DNA from 2 places in the Puerhibacterium sp. TATVAM-FAB25 genome. Region 2 is predicted to be linked to the other one. Evidence: predicted binding sites of a transcription regulator. Region 2 holds the regulator's gene; the other holds the start of a gene.
The links. Region 2 encodes HspR, which represses chaperone genes until heat shock. Its sites were predicted from a motif close to AAGTTGAGTCNNNNNGACTCAACTT; they were not measured.
Positions count from the first base shown of each region.

Region 1: the regulator HspR is predicted to act here: its motif matches at 5,290-5,314, upstream of clpB (ATP-dependent chaperone ClpB).

Region 1 is NZ_JAXUAK010000007.1:69,169-76,798, reverse strand. Features, by position in the region: gene U5M74_RS08720 (AAA family ATPase) at 1-378, shown strand, start outside; gene U5M74_RS08715 (alpha/beta fold hydrolase) at 458-1,366, opposite strand; gene U5M74_RS08710 (methylated-DNA--[protein]-cysteine S-methyltransferase) at 1,451-2,026, opposite strand; gene U5M74_RS08705 (AlkA N-terminal domain-containing protein) at 2,023-3,771, opposite strand; gene U5M74_RS08700 (alpha/beta hydrolase) at 3,930-4,949, opposite strand; gene U5M74_RS08695 (hypothetical protein) at 4,946-5,191, opposite strand; gene clpB (ATP-dependent chaperone ClpB) at 5,364-7,630, shown strand, end outside.
Region 2 is NZ_JAXUAK010000004.1:79,965-87,594, reverse strand. Features, by position in the region: gene U5M74_RS05775 (sigma-70 family RNA polymerase sigma factor) at 1-2,613, opposite strand, end outside; gene U5M74_RS05770 (hypothetical protein) at 2,760-3,542, shown strand; gene U5M74_RS05765 (DUF1540 domain-containing protein) at 3,608-3,919, opposite strand; gene U5M74_RS05760 (heat shock protein transcriptional repressor HspR) at 4,094-4,540, opposite strand; gene U5M74_RS05755 (DnaJ C-terminal domain-containing protein) at 4,630-5,649, opposite strand; gene grpE (nucleotide exchange factor GrpE) at 5,748-6,416, opposite strand; gene dnaK (molecular chaperone DnaK) at 6,413-7,630, opposite strand, start outside.

The DNA of each region.
Region 1 (7,630 bases), on a different contig from region 2:
TGGTACACGTACCTGGAGGAGCACCCGGGGGCGGGGGACCCGGTGTTCCACGAGATGAGCCACGGCGAGTCCTTCCTCGCCGTCCTGAAGTCCCGGTTCGACGGCGCCGGCCTGTACTGCCTCGACGAGCCCGAGGCGGCGCTCAGCTTCGCCTCCACGCTCAGCCTCATGAGCGTGCTGGCGGACCTGGCCGAGCGCGGCGGGCAGGTGCTGTGCGCCACGCACTCGCCGGTGCTCGCGGCGCTGCCCGGCGCCACGATCCTGGAGGTGGGGCCGTGGGGCCTGCGCCCGACGACGTGGGAGGAGCTCGAGCTCGTGCAGCACTGGCGGGCGTTCCTCGACGCTCCCGGGCGCTACCTGCGGCACCTGCTCGCCTGACGCCGCCGCGGCAGGCCCCTGCCCCGGTCTCCACGGTCTCGACGCCGGAGGAGCCGCCGCTGCCCGCGTGACGGGCCCGTCACGCGGCGCGCGCGAACCAGTCGAGCGCCAGGGCGGCGACCGCGTCGGGCGCGTCGTCGGTGATGAAGTGCGCGGCGTCGTCGACGTAGGCGAGCTCGACGCGGTCGGCGTACCGCTCCGGGTCGCGGCAGATGCGGCCCATCAGCTCCTCGGTGGTGGGGTGGTCGCGGCGGCCGAACACGACGAGCGTCGGCACCGTGAGCCGCCGGCGGCGGTAGACGCCGCGCATCATGCGCACGGCCTCGGCCAGGACCGTGCGGCGCACGAGCGGCCGCACCGCGGCGTCGACCTCGGGCCGGCGCATCGGCGCGAGGTGGGCCTCGATCGTCGCCTCCGGCAGCGGGTGGGCGACGTACCGGTCGGAGAAGATCCCGCGCAGCGAGGCGCCCGGGCGGTGCCAGACGAGCGGCGGCAGGTGCTGGAACGCCGGGAGGAGCCTCGGGCTGAACGAGAAGAAGGCCGGCCACACGGACAGCTGCACCGCCGTCCGCACCCGCTCGGGGTGGAAGTACGTCAGCTGGATCGCGGTGATGACGCCCATGTCGTGCGAGACGACGTGGGCCCGCTCGACGTCCAGGGCGTCGAGGAGGGCGAGCAGGTCGCGCAGCCGGGTCTCGCGCTCGACCCGCGGGTCGTCCGCCACCGTCCAGCCGGCGCCGCGCAGGTCGGGGCAGACGACGCGGTAGCCGGCCGCGGCGAGGGCCGGGGCGACGGCGCGCCACTGCCACCAGTGCTGGGGGAACCCGTGCAGCAGCACCACCGGCTCGCCCTCGCCGACGACGGCGACGTGCGTGCGCAGCCCGGGCGTCTCGACGAGGAGGTGGTCGAACCCGGCGGCCTCCGGCAGCGGCGGCGACCAGGCCGCGGCGTCGGCGGGACGGGTGCCGCGGGGCTCGAGCGTGGCCATGGCGACCTCCTCGGCGAGGCATTCCTACTACGTCCATAGTAGGACTCGCGCGAGCGGGCGTCCATGCCCGGTCCCGGGTGCCGATCAGGCCGCGGCGGCCTCGCGGGCCAGCAGCCTCTCCTTGACGCCCAGGCCGTAGCGGAAGCCGCCGAGCGACCCGTCCGTGCGCAGGATCCGGTGGCACGGCACGAAGAGCGCGGCGGCGTTCATCGCGCAGGCGCCCGCGGCGGCGCGCACCGCGGCCGGGCGTCCGGCCCGCGCCGCGTACTGCGTGTAGGTCACGCGCTCGCCGGGGGTCACGGCGCGCAGCACCTCCCACGCGTGCTGGCGGAACTCGCCCGACCGCTGCCGCACCGGCACGACGCCGACCGCGGCGAGGTCGCCGTCGTAGTAGGCGGTCACGGCGTCGACGGCGGCGCGCAGGCCGTCGTCGAGCCGGTCCGCGACCCCGGCGTCGACCCCGGCGTCGACCCCGGCGTCGACCCCGTGGGTGAGCCCGACCGGGCGCAGGCCCGGGTGGACGAGGGGCAGCAGCGCGCCCGGGTCGTCGGTCCAGCCCGAGGCCAGCACGGCGGCGGGCGCCTCGGCGGCCGGGGCGCCGACGACGACGGTGAACGGGCCGTCCGGAGTGCTGAGCGTGGCGGTGCGGGCGGCGGTCATCGGGTCTCCTCGAGGGTGCGGGTGCGGGTGCGGGCGGGGACGCGGGGTCGGGCCGGCGCCGTGCCGGCGGGTCGGTCGGCGGCCGCGGGCCGCTCGGCGGCGGCGCGCCACAGGTGCAGCGCGGCGTAGGAGCGCCACGGCGCCCAGGCGCCGGCACGCTCCGCGAGCGCCCGGTGCGCGCGGGTCCTGGCCGTGCCGGGCGGCAGGTCGAGCGCGCCGGCGGCGGCCGCGCCGGCCAGCAGCGCGACGTCGCCGTCGAGCCACGCGTCCGGGTCGCCCAGCACGCGCATCGCCACGTAGGCGGCGGTCCACGGCCCGACGCCCGGCCGGGCGACGAGCGCGGCGCGCAGCGCGTCGGGGTCCGTGCCGACGTCCACGGCCAGCTCGCCGTCGGCCATCGCGCGGGCGGCGCCGACGACGGCGGCCACGCCGCGCGCGGGCAGCCGCAGCGGCCGTCCGGGGTCGGCGCCGGAGGCGGCGGACGGCACCGGCACGCCCGCCGCCACGTCCGCCGGCGTGGGGAACAGCCGCTGCAGGCCTGGGATCGACGAGGCGTAGGGGCGGCCGACGGAGGCGGCGAGCCGGCCCAGGTGCGTGCGGGCCGCGGCGACGGAGATCTGCTGGCCGACGATCGCGCGCAGCACCAGCTCCTGCGGGTCCACCGCGCCGGGCACCCGGGTGCCCGGCGTCGCGGCGACGAGCGGCGCCAGCGCCGGGTCGGCGGCCAGGGCGGTGTCGACGGCGACCGGGTCGGCGTCGAGGTCGAGCAGGCGGCGCACCCGGGCCACGGCCGTGGCGACGTCGGCGAGCGACGTCAGCTCGAGGCGCAGCCGGAGCGCCCAGGAGGCCGGCGTGCCCGGGCCGGGCGCCGGCGCCGCCGTCACCTCGCACGCGCCGGGCCCGTGCGGCAGCGCGAGCGTGCGCGCGTACCGCAGCGCGCCGTCGTCGTCGGTGCCCGCCGCCTCGACGCCCGCGACGGCGCGCGCGGCGAGGAAGCCCAGCACGCCGGGGGCGTCGAAGGGCTGCCGCACCGGCAGCGCGAGCTCGAGCCGCACGGCCGCGGCCGCCGTCGTGCTCGCCGCGGGCCGTCCCGCCCGCCGGGCGCGGGCGCGCAGCTCGCCCGGCGTCGCGGCGAAGACCTCGGCGACGGTGTCGTTGAACTGGCGGATCGAGCCGAACCCGGCGGCGAAGGCGACGTCGGCCAGCCGCAGGTCCGTGCCCACCAGCAGGGCGCGCGCCGTCTGCGCGCGCTGCGCCCGGGCGAGGGCGAGCGGCCCGGCGCCGAGCTCGGCGACCAGCAGCCGGTGCACGTGCCGGGCGCTGTAGCCGAGGCGGGCGGCGAGCCCGTCCACGCCCTCGCGGTCGACGACGCCGTCCGCCACGAGCCGCATGGCGCGCCCGGCGACGTCGCGGCGCAGGTTCCACTCCGGTGTGCCCGGTGCGGCCTCGGGCAGGCACCGCTTGCAGGCGCGGTAGCCGGCCTCGTGCGCCGCGGCCGACGTGAGGTAGAAGGTGACGTTCTGCGGCCGCGGCGTGCGCGCCGGGCAGGAGGGGCGGCAGTAGATGCCGGTGGTGCGCACGGCGGTGAAGAACTGGCCGTCGAACCGGGCGTCGCGCGCGGCGATGGCGCGGTACCGCTCGGCGAACACCGGGTCGCCGGGACCCGGGGTGCCGGGACCCGGGGTGCCGTGCGCCGGGGTGCCGTGCGCCGCCGGCGCGGGAGCCGGGACCGTGATCGCTGCCATGCCGCCATCCTGACCTGCCCCGCGGCGCGCGGGCTAGCGCCTTTCGGACACGGCGGTGGTGCGGGCCGTGGCCGCGCTCGCGTGCGCCGAGACCTGACTTGTGGCCGCCTCGGACGCGCCCGAGGCGGCCACAAGTCAGGTCTCGGCGAGAGGGCGGCTCAGCCGAGGCGCTCGGCGAGGAAGCCCAGCACCTCCGCCAGGTAGCGCTCGCGGGCGGGCGACGGGGACAGCGCCAGGTCGTGCGCGCCGCCGTCGACCTGCACGAACCGCACGTCGTCGCCGAGCCGCTGGGCGCCCGTGCGGATGTGCGCCACGTCGAGCACGGAGTCCGTGGTGAGCACGTCGGGGTGGTCCTTGGTGTGGGGGCCGGTGCGAGCCGACGCCGCCACCAGCACCGGCACGCCGACGTGCAGCCCGCGGCGCACGCGCCGCTGCGCCCGGCGCACGGACCGGAACCAGCCGGCGCGCGCCGGGAAGCCCTCGTGCGGCTTCCAGGCCAGGTCGTAGTCCCACTCGCCGCCGGTGGCGGCGTGCAGCGCCCGCCCGTAGTGCGGGTGCACGCGCCCGACGACGAGGCGCGGTGCGAACCGCCCGGCGACGTCGATCGCGCGCGTGACCGGGCCGCGCAGCAGCCAGCCCGCGTTGAGGTCGAACCACGGGCTGTTGAGCACGAGCGCGTCGAGGCGGCCGGGCCGGGCGTCGGCCCACAGCGCGGCCACCAGCCCGCCCGTCGAGTGGCCCAGGAGGGCGAGCCGCTCGTGCCCGGCGGCGCGGACGGCGGCCGTCGCGGCGTCGAGGTCCTGGGCGTGCGCCGCCACGTCGTCGACGAGGTTGGGGTCGCCGCCCCCGGCCGTGTGCGCCGCCATCGAGCGGCCGTAGCCGCGCAGGTCGACGGCGTAGAACGCGTGGCCGGCGCCGGCGAGGGTCTCGGCCGTGCGGCGCTGGAAGAAGTAGTCGACGAAGCCGTGCACGTACAGCACGGCCGTGCGGGCGGGCTGGCCGGCGGGCGCGACGGACCCGGTGTGCCGCACGAGGGTGGCCTCGGCGCCGTCGGGCAGCCGCAGCGTGCGCTGCTCGAACCCCGCGCCCAGCACGTCGGGGCGCCAGCCGTCCTCGGCCGGCCCGGTGCTCGCCACGCCGGTGCCCCCGGCGCCGGGAGCGCGCGTCGTGCCGCTCACCAGCCGCCGCCCGGCGGGTTGTCCCGGGCGCCCTCCGGCACGTTGCCCCACGGGCTCGCGCCGTGCGCGCCGGTGCCCGTCTGGTACCGCTCGGGCGAGGGGTGCGGCGGCCGCTCGCCGGCCGGCACCCGCGGAGCCTCCGTCGGCTCCCCGCGCCGCCGGCGCAGCGCGACGACCAGCGCGACGACCACCACGGCGACGACCACCAGGGTCACCACGACCCCCACCACGCTCACGCTCATCCGTGCCCCTTCCCTGCGCCGCGCTGCACGTGTGCCGACCGTAGCGGCCCGGGGAGGACGGTGTCCCTCGTCGGAGCCGCCCGAGCGGTAGCCGTGCAAAGTTGAGCGGAATAGACTCAACTTCAGCAGGGTTCCACCGAAGAGTTCCCCGTCAGTCATCCCCGGAGAGTCCATGGACACCAAGCTCACGACCATGTCGCAGCAGGCCGTGTCGGACGCCGTGCAGTCGGCGGCCGCGGCCGGCAACCCCCAGCTCGAGCCCGTGCACCTGCTGGCCGCGCTCCTGCAGCAGGAGGGCGGCGTCGCCGTCGGCCTGCTCGAGGCCGTCGGCGCGCACCCGCAGAAGATCGGGCAGAAGGTCCGCGCCGCGCTCGTCGCGCTGCCGACGGCCTCGGGCAGCGCCGTCGCGCAGCCGAGCGCGAGCCGCGCCAGCGCCGTCGTGCTCGACGTCGCGAAGAAGGAGGCGCAGGCGCTCGGCGACGAGTACGTCTCCACCGAGCACCTGCTGATCGGCATCGCCGCCGGCCAGTCCCAGGCCGCGCAGATCCTCGCCGACGCCGGCGCCTCGGCGGACGCCCTGCGCGCCGCCCTGCCCGCCGTGCGCGGCAGCTCCCGCGTCACCAGCCCCAACCCCGAGGGCACGTACAAGGCGCTCGAGCAGTACGGCACCGACCTCACCCAGCGCGCCCGCGACGGCAGGCTCGACCCGGTGATCGGCCGCGACGCCGAGATCCGCCGCGTCATCCAGGTGCTGTCCCGGCGCACCAAGAACAACCCCGTGCTCATCGGCGAGCCCGGCGTCGGCAAGACCGCCGTCGTCGAGGGCCTCGCCCAGCGCATCGTCGCCGGTGACGTGCCGGACTCGCTGCGCGGCAAGCGCCTCGTCTCGCTCGACCTGGCCAGCATGGTGGCCGGCGCCAAGTACCGCGGCGAGTTCGAGGAGCGCCTCAAGGCCGTGCTGGCCGAGATCCAGGGCTCCGACGGCGAGGTCGTCACCTTCATCGACGAGCTGCACACCGTCGTCGGCGCGGGCGCCGGCTCCGAGGGCGCCATGGACGCGGGCAACATGCTCAAGCCCATGCTCGCCCGCGGCGAGCTGCGCCTGGTCGGCGCCACCACGCTCGACGAGTACCGCGAGCGCATCGAGAAGGACCCGGCCCTGGAGCGCCGCTTCCAGCAGGTCTTCGTCGGCGAGCCCTCGGTCGAGGACACCGTCGCGATCCTGCGCGGGCTCAAGGAGCGCTACGAGGCCCACCACAAGGTGACCATCGCCGACTCGGCGCTGGTCGCGGCGGCCACGCTGTCCGACCGGTACATCTCCGGGCGCCAGCTGCCCGACAAGGCCATCGACCTGGTCGACGAGGCCGCCAGCCGGCTGCGCATGGAGCTCGACTCCTCCCCGGTGGAGGTCGACGAGCTGCAGCGCGCCGTCACGCGCCTGGAGATGGAGGAGGTCGTCCTCGCGGACTCGGAGGACGCCGGCTCCCGCGAGCGCCTCGAGCGGCTGCGGGCCGAGCTCGCCGACAAGCGCGAGGCGCTGGCGGCGCTGACCGCCCGCTGGGAGGCCGAGAAGGCCGGCCACAACCGGGTCGGCGACCTGCGCGCGCGCCTCGACGGGCTGCGCACCGACATGGAGCGCAAGCTGCGCGAGGGCGACCTCGAGGGCGCCGCGCGAATCCAGTACGGCGAGATCCCGGCGGTCGAGAAGGAGCTGGTCGAGGCCGAGCGCGCCGAGGCCTCGGCCGACGGCGACGGCGCGGCCGAGCAGGCCCCGATGATCGCCGACAAGGTCGGCGCCGACGAGATCGCCGAGGTGGTCTCCGCCTGGACCGGCATCCCGGCCGGGCGCATGCTGCAGGGCGAGACCGAGAAGCTGCTGCACATGGAGGAGGTCATCGGCGGCCGGCTCATCGGCCAGGCGAACGCCGTGCGCGCCGTCTCCGACGCGGTGCGGCGCTCGCGGGCCGGCGTCTCCGACCCCGACCGCCCCACGGGCTCGTTCCTGTTCCTCGGGCCCACCGGCGTCGGCAAGACCGAGCTGGCCAAGTCGCTGGCGGACTTCCTGTTCGACGACGAGCGCGCCATGGTGCGCATCGACATGTCGGAGTACTCCGAGAAGCACTCGGTGGCCCGGCTCGTGGGGGCGCCCCCGGGGTACGTCGGCTACGAGGAGGGCGGCCAGCTCACCGAGGCCGTCCGGCGGCGCCCGTACTCGGTCGTGCTGCTCGACGAGGTGGAGAAGGCCCACCCCGAGGTCTTCGACATCCTGCTGCAGGTGCTCGACGACGGCCGGCTGACCGACGGCCAGGGCCGCACGGTCGACTTCCGCAACGTGATCCTCGTGCTCACCTCGAACCTGGGCTCGCAGTTCCTCGTGGACCCGGCCCTGCCCGAGGAGGCCAAGCGCGAGAACGTCATGGCGGCCGTGCGCGCGGCGTT
Region 2 (7,630 bases):
CTGGGCAGGCTCGTCGCCGTCGGCGTCGACCGTCCACCGCGTCAGCAGCAGCTCCGCCTCGCCGGCGGGCACGGAGGCCGACCCGGTGTCGACCGCCAGCGTCGCGGTCTCGCCGGCGTCCAGCGTCACCGCGGGCGCCACCTGGCCGACGGCGGCCATCCCGGCCTGCATCGCCTCGCCGGTGCGGTTGCTGACGGTCGCGACCAGGCGCACCTGGCCGTCCACGTTCTGCGGCACCACCGTGGCGTCGACGTCCCAGGCGGGCGCGTAGCAGTCCGCCGCCTCGTGGCTGCCGGCGGGCAGCGTGGTCGTGTAGGTCGTGCCGGCGACCTCGCGGGCCAGGGTCCACGTGCCGGTGCCGGCCGGCACCCGCAGGCCGCCGTCGACCGGCACGGTGACCTGCTCGCCGGGCTCGACGCGCTGCGAGGCGCTGGTGGCGCCCGCCGCGTCCAGGCGCACCGCGACCGGACCGCCGGTGGTGTTCGTCCAGGTGCCGACGACGGCGCCCCGCCCGGTGCCCGCGCCGCCGGTCGCCTCGCAGCGGGCCAGCAGGCCGCCGACGCCGCTCGCGGCGTCGGCCCAGGCGGGCGCGACGGCGACCGTGCCGGTGGCCGCCCGGACGTGGTCGGAGCCGGGCAGCACCGGCCGCACGGACACGACCTGCACGCCGGCGTCCTCCTCGGTCCCGGTCGCGGCGACCTGCAGGCGCCCCTCGACCACGTCGCCCGGCGCGAGCGGCGCACCGCCCGCGCCGGCAGGGGCGCAGGTGAGCCCTCCCGCGCCGGGGGTGCAGGCGAGGCCGCCGTCCACGGCGACCGGCACGATGCCCTCGGGCAGCTGTGCCACCACGGACCAGCCGGCCGGCACGGCGACGTCGCCCGTGCTGCGGACGGTCACGGGCAGCCACGCGGCCCCGGGGTTGGTCAGCCGCTCGACCGAGCCCACGGTGGCCGTGAGCTCCGCGCCGAACGTGTCGACGGACGTGGGCGGCAGCGGCACCTCGGCGGCCGCCAGCCCGTCGGCCCACACGGCCGCGTCGATGTCGTAGGTGCCGCCGGCCTCGGCCTCGACCTGGACGGTGACCGTCTCGGTGTCGCTGGGCTCGACGTCGCCCACGAAGCAGTCGACGACCTGGTCGCCGGCGTCCGTGCCGGTGCACGTCAGCGCCTCGACGCTCAGGGGGGTGCCGTCGTTCGGGGCGCCCGAGCTGCCGCTCGGGGACTGGGTGAGCACGGGGCGCAGGCCCTCGGGCAGCTCCAGGCGCACGGTGGTGCTGCGGGCCGTGGACCCGCCGACGTTGCGCACGTGGAAGGACATCGGCTCGGGCTCGCGCGGCTCCATCACGCCGGTGGCGACGGGCGTGACCTCGAGGTCCGGCGGGTCGACGAACGGGTTGTCGTCCGTGGCGGGCAGCAGGTTGACCGGCGACGTCGCGTCGAGCTCGAGGCCGGCCGGCACCGTGCCGAGCCGGCCGTCCTCGACGCCGTCGCCCAGGCGGTCCACGACGACGGCGGACGGCACCGCCGGGTGCGGCAGCTCCGCGCCGGAGCCCATCGAGAGCGCGACGCCGACGCCCACGGCGGCCACGGCGACCGCACCGGCGGCGGCCACGCTGGAGCCCCCGACGACGGCGGCCACGGCGGTGCTCGCGGCGGCGGCCGACCCGGCCGCCGTGCCCGCGGCGGCCGTGCTCGCGGTAGCCGTGCTCGCGGCCGCCGTGCCCGCCCCGGCGGCGGCGCCGACGGTGACCGAGCCGCCCGCAGCACCGGCGGCGGCACCCGCCCCGGCGCCGGCGAGGAGGCCCACCGGCAGCGCGCCGAGCACGCCGAGCCCCGCGACGCCGAGCACCAGCGGGGCGATGACGCCGCGCATGCCGTGGGCGACGTCGGACAGCTCCAGGACCAGGGACCGGCAGTCACCGCACGTCTCGAGGTGCGCCTCGACCTTGCCGACCTCTCGCTTGGCGAGGCTGCCGCGCACGTAGCCGCCGAGCAGGGCGTTGACGTCCCGGCAGCTGTCCGTGGGCGCGTGCGACAGGTGCTGCTGCAGGTAGCCCACGCGCAGCGCCTCGCGGGCGCGGTAGGCGAGGGCGGAGACGCCGTTCGCGGTCAGGCCGAGGATGGGCGCCACCTGGGCCGGCGGGATCCGCTCGACCTCGGTGTACCAGAGCACGGCCTGCCAGCGCTCCGGCAGCGACCGGTAGGCCTGCGCCACGACCGTCTGCTCGAAGCCGTCGAGGGCCGGGTCCTCGGGGGACGCGGCGGCCACCATCGCGGCCTCGAAGCACGCGTCGTCGTCGGTCACCTGCAGGCGCCGGTCCCGTCGCCCGACCTCGGCGGCGACGTTGCGCACCACGGTGAACAGGTAGGCGCGGAACATGGAGTCGGGGCCGCCGCCGCCGCGCAGGACGGCCAGCACGCGGGCGAACGCGTCGGCGACGACGTCCTCGGCGTCGTTGGGCGAGGACAGGAACTGCCGGGCGAGCCGGCGGGCGGCCGCGGCATGGCGCTCGTACAGGGCCCCGTAGGCGTCGAGGTCACCCCCGCGCACACCAAGGATGAGCTCAGCGTCGCTGGGCGCGGGATCGCCCCAGCCGATCTCGACGTCTGTCACACGTTCGCCGTTCTCTCACGCCAGCGCCCCAGTCCCCCCATGAGGCTCGGGTCACCATATCGCGCGCAGTCCACCCGGGTGAAACCTTTCCGAGAACCCCGGGAGCGGGTGCACCCCTTGCAAGGACTGCGCAAAGATGGTGGCCCATGGGGTTCGATGCGAGGGCTGCGCGACCGCAGACCGGGGCGTCCGACGCCGCCGGCCTGCGCGACCGGTGGCGCGCCGCCAGCCTGGCCGGGGTGTGGTTGCGGCCCGGCGACTGGTACCACCCCGCGGTCGACGCCCTCGTCGAGGCGGTAGGCGAGGACCGCTGCCCCGCTGCCGCCGCCCAGCGCCTCGGCAGCGCGCGCGGCGAGGCGGGCGTCGGCATGACGGAGGCCATGGACGACGTCGCGTGCCTCTTCGGCGCGCTCGAGCGGCCGGCGGACCCCGTCGTGCTGCGCTCCCTGGCGATCGGCTGGGCCCAGGGCTACGAGTCGCTCCCGATGCGCTCCACGGTGCGCGACCCGGCGAGCGGCCTGCCCAGCGGCGAGTACCTCGGCGAGCGCCTGCGTGAGACGTACGGCGCCGCCGTGCGCCAGGGCGCCCACGCCGGCGACACCCACTGCCTGGTCGTCCTCGACGTCGCGCTCGAGGACCTCGACGCGTGGCGCCGGTCCGCCCGGGCGGCCACCGTGGGCCGCACGCTCGACCAGGTCTTCGGCGAGGGCCACCCCATGGCCGCGCTCAGCGACGGCGTCTTCGTCGTGCTGTGCCCGCGCCGGGACCACACCGCGCAGCTCGCCCAGACGCTGCGGCGCGTCGTGGAGAAGAACGCGGCGATCCTCGGGCTGGCCGAGGTGATGCGCCGCCCCACCCGCGTGTGGGTCGAGACGCTGCCGGACTCGCACCCCGCGGCGGTCTCGCTGCTGGAGCAGCTCGCCCGCTGAGCACGGCCGGCGCGTCGGCACCGACCCGGCTCCTGCGGTCCCGGCCCCGGCCCCGGCCCGACCGGTCAGCGGGTCGCCGTGTAGGTGAGGCAGTCGGCGTGGCTCGGGTCGTCCGGCCCGGCACCGACCCGGATCGACGAGGCGCCGCACTCGAGGTCGTGGTTGAACCGGCAGTCGCCGCGCTGGCAGGCCCCCACGTGGGCGATGACCTTCTCCAGCCCGCCCTTGGTGCTGAGCGGGATGAACGTGGCGCAGGCCGCGTCACCGGTGTGGCCGGCCACCGTGATGGCACCGGCGTGACAGCCGTGGTCGTGGTTGTACCCGCAGCCCTCCACCGAGCACTCGGCGACCTCGGGCATCTCCATCAGCGTGCTCATGCTCGCTCCTCGCCTCGTGGCTGCGACGACGCCGGCCCCGGGTCGCCGTGCTACCCACGATAAGAGGGAAAAGGCAATTCACGCACGCTTCTCATGCATTTTCCTCGACGAAAGAATGCGCGACCGAGGCAATAAGAGATACGCAAGAATCGTGTTGCGAAAAGCCCGGCGGCCTCAGCGCCGCGGGGACGGGCGCCACAGCACGAGCGCCCCGCTGCTGGCACGGTCGACGTCGACCCGCAGCTCCGTGCGCCGCACGCGCTGGCCACGGGGCACCACGACGACGTCGCCGGTCGTGCCGGCGGCGAAGACGCGGCGCTCGGCCTCGACCGTCTCGGCCTGGAAGGCGAGCAGCTCGGCGAGCCGGCGCTCCAGCAGCGCCACGTGCTGCTCGAGGTCGAGGATCCGCTTGATGCCGGCGAGGTTGACGCCCTCGCCCTGGGCGAGCCGCTGCACCTCGCGCAGCCGCTCGACGTCGTTGTAGGAGTACCGCCGCCCGCGCCCCACGGTGCGGCGCGGCGTGACGAGCCCCAGCCGGTCGTACTGGCGCAGGGTCTGCGGGTGCATCCCCGCCAGCTGGGCGGCCTGGGACACGGTGAGCAGCGGAGCGTCGTCGTTCATCGCGCACCTCCTGTGCCGTTGGTCGGTCCTCGGTGACGCCGCGGCCGGCCCGCCGCGACGCCTCCCCGGGGCGGCGCGGCGGGCGAGGGTCAGGGCCGGGCGGCGCGCGCGACGAGGTCGGCGCGCACGTCCTCGTGGTCGCTCTCGGCGGCGAACGCCTCCAGCGCCTGCCTGGCCTTCCTGCTGAGCTTCTGCGGCACCACCACCTGCACCGTGACGAGCAGGTCCCCGGTGCCCTTCGGCGTCGGGACGCCGCGGCCCTTGGCGCGCAGCACGCGGCCCGACGGCGTGCCCGCCGGGATCTTGAGCCGCACGGTGTCCCCGGTCAGGGTGGGCACCTCGATCTGCGCGCCGAGGGTCGCCTCGGCGAAGGTGACCGGCACGGTGACGCGCAAGTCCTGCCCCGCCAGCGTGAAGACGGGGTGCGGCTCCACGTGCACGGTGATCACCAGGTCGCCGGCGTCGCCGCCGCCCGTTCCCGGGCGGCCCTTGCCGCGGATGCGCAGCTTCTGGCCGTCGTTGACGCCGGCGGGGATGCGCGTGGTGACCTTGCGGCCCTCGACGGTGAGCTCCACCGTGGCGCCCTCGACCGCCGTGCGGAACGGCAGCGTGGTCTCGGCCGCCAGGTCGGCGCCCTTCTCGGGCGCGGTGAAGCCGGTGCGCCGGCCGCCGCCGAACCCGCCCGCGCCCGCGCCGCCGAACATCGAGCCGAGGATGTCCTCGAACCCGGCGCCGCCGCCGGAGTAGCGCACCCGCGGGCCGCCGCCCGCCGCGCCGGCGCCCGGGGCCCCGCCGCCGAACATGGCCCCGAAGATGTCCTCGAAGCCGCCGGCGCCGCCGCCGCCCGGTCCGGCCGCGAACCGCGCGCCTCCGCCCGCCATGGCGCGGATGGCGTCGTACTGCTTGCGCTGCTCGGCGTCGGACAGCACGGCGTACGCCTCGCCGATCTCCTTGAACCGCGCCTCGGCGGCCGCGTCCCCCGGGTTCTGGTCGGGGTGGTGCTGCCGCGCGAGCCTGCGGTACGCCTTCTTGATCGCGGCGTCGTCGGCATCCTTGGGGACGCCGAGCGCGGCGTAGAAGTCCTTCTCGATCCAGTCCTGACCGGTCACGACGCCTCCCTTCTGCTGATGACGCCGAGATAGAGAGGCTGTCCGCCGCGGCGGCACCAGCCGCCGCGACCTCCAGCCTCTCTATCTCGGCGCGGTGGTCACTCGGGCCCGACGACTCCCACGCGGGCCGCGCGCACGATCTTCTCGCCGATCCGGTAGCCCGGCTCGACGACGAGCTCCACCGTCGTGGCGGTGGCCTCGGCGTCGGCCCGGTGCATGAGCGCCTCGTGCACGGTCGGGTCGAACTCCTCGCCGACCGCGCCGAACCGCTCGACGCCGAACCGGGCGAGCGTCGCGTCGATCTTCTCCGCGATCGCCGCCATGGGCCCGGACAGCTCCGCGTGCTGCTTGGCGCGCTCGAGGTCGTCGAGCACCGGCAGCAGGGCGGCGAGCACGTCCTGCGTGCCCTGGGTGCGTGCGGCCTCCTGGTCGCGCAGCGCCCGGTTGCGGTAGTTGGTGAAGGCCGCCCGCTCGCGCTGGAGCGCGTCGAGGTGCTGGGCCGCGTCCGCCTTGGCCTTCTCGAGCTCGGCCGTCTCGGCGGACGGCTCGAAGTCGAGCGCCTCGAGCGGGTCGGCCGCCTGGCCGCCCTGGTCGCCCTGGCCGCCCTGGTCGCCCTGCGGCGCCCCGGCGGCGTCGGACGCCCCCTCGGCCGGCACGCGCGGCGCGCCGGAGGTGGGGTCGACCTTGCGCTTGTCCGTGAAGTGGAACGGGGTGGCCCCCGAGCCCTCCTCGGGCTCGGGGGTGCCCGTGACGTCGCGGTCCGTCACTTCTTGTCGTCCTCGTCGTCCACGATCTCGGCGTCGACGACGTCGTCGTCGGAGGCGGCACCGGCGGAGGTGCCGCCCGCCGACGCGCCCGCGTCGCCGGCCGGGGCCTGCTGGTCGGCGGAGGCGTAGAGCGCCTGGCCGATCTTCTGCGAGGAGGCGCCGAGCTTCTCGTACGCGGCCTTGACCGCGGCGGCGTCCTCGCCCTCCAGGGCGGACTTCACGGCGGCGACGTCGGCCTCGACCTCGGACACGACGTCGGCGGGGAGCTTGTCGCGGTTGTCCGCGATCTGCTTCTCCATCGAGTACGCGAAGGCCTCCGCCTGGTTGCGCGTCTCGGCGTCCTCGCGGCGCTTCTTGTCCTCCTCGGCGTGCGCCTCGGCGTCCTTGATCATCCGCTCGATGTCGTCCTTGGGGATCGCCGAGCCGCCGGTGATCGTCATCGACTGCTCCTTGCCCGTGCCGCGGTCCTTGGCGGACACGTGCACGATGCCGTTGGCGTCGATGTCGAAGGTGACCTCGATCTGCGGCACGCCACGGGGGGCCGGGGCGATGCCGGTCAGCTCGAAGGTGCCCAGCGGCTTGTTGTCGCGCGTGAACTCGCGCTCGCCCTGGAACACCTGGATCGCGACGGACGGCTGGTTGTCCTCGGCCGTCGAGAAGATCTCCGAGCGCTTGGTCGGGATGGCCGTGTTGCGCTCGATGAGCTTGGTCATCACGCCGCCCTTGGTCTCGATGCCGAGCGACAGCGGGGTGACGTCGATGAGCAGGACGTCCTTGCGGTCGCCCTTGATGACGCCGGCCTGCAGCGCGGCGCCGACGGCCACGACCTCGTCCGGGTTGACGCCCTTGTTGGGCTCCTTGCCGCCGGTCAGCTCGCGCACGACGTCGGCCACGGCGGGCATGCGGGTCGAGCCGCCGACCAGGACCACGTGGTCGATGTCGGCCACGGAGATGCCGGCGTCGCGGATGACGTTGTGGAACGGCTCCTTGGTGCGGTCGAGCAGGTCCTGCGTCATCTGCTGGAACTGGGCGCGCGTGAGCTTCTCGTCCAGGTGGACGGGCCCGTTCTCGGACATCGACAGGTACTGCATGGAGATGGTCGTCGACGTGGCCGACGACAGCTCCTTCTTGGCCTGCTCCGCGGCCTCGCGCAGACGCTGCAGCGCGATCTTGTCCTTGGACAGGTCGACGCCCGCGGTGTTCTTCACGCGGTC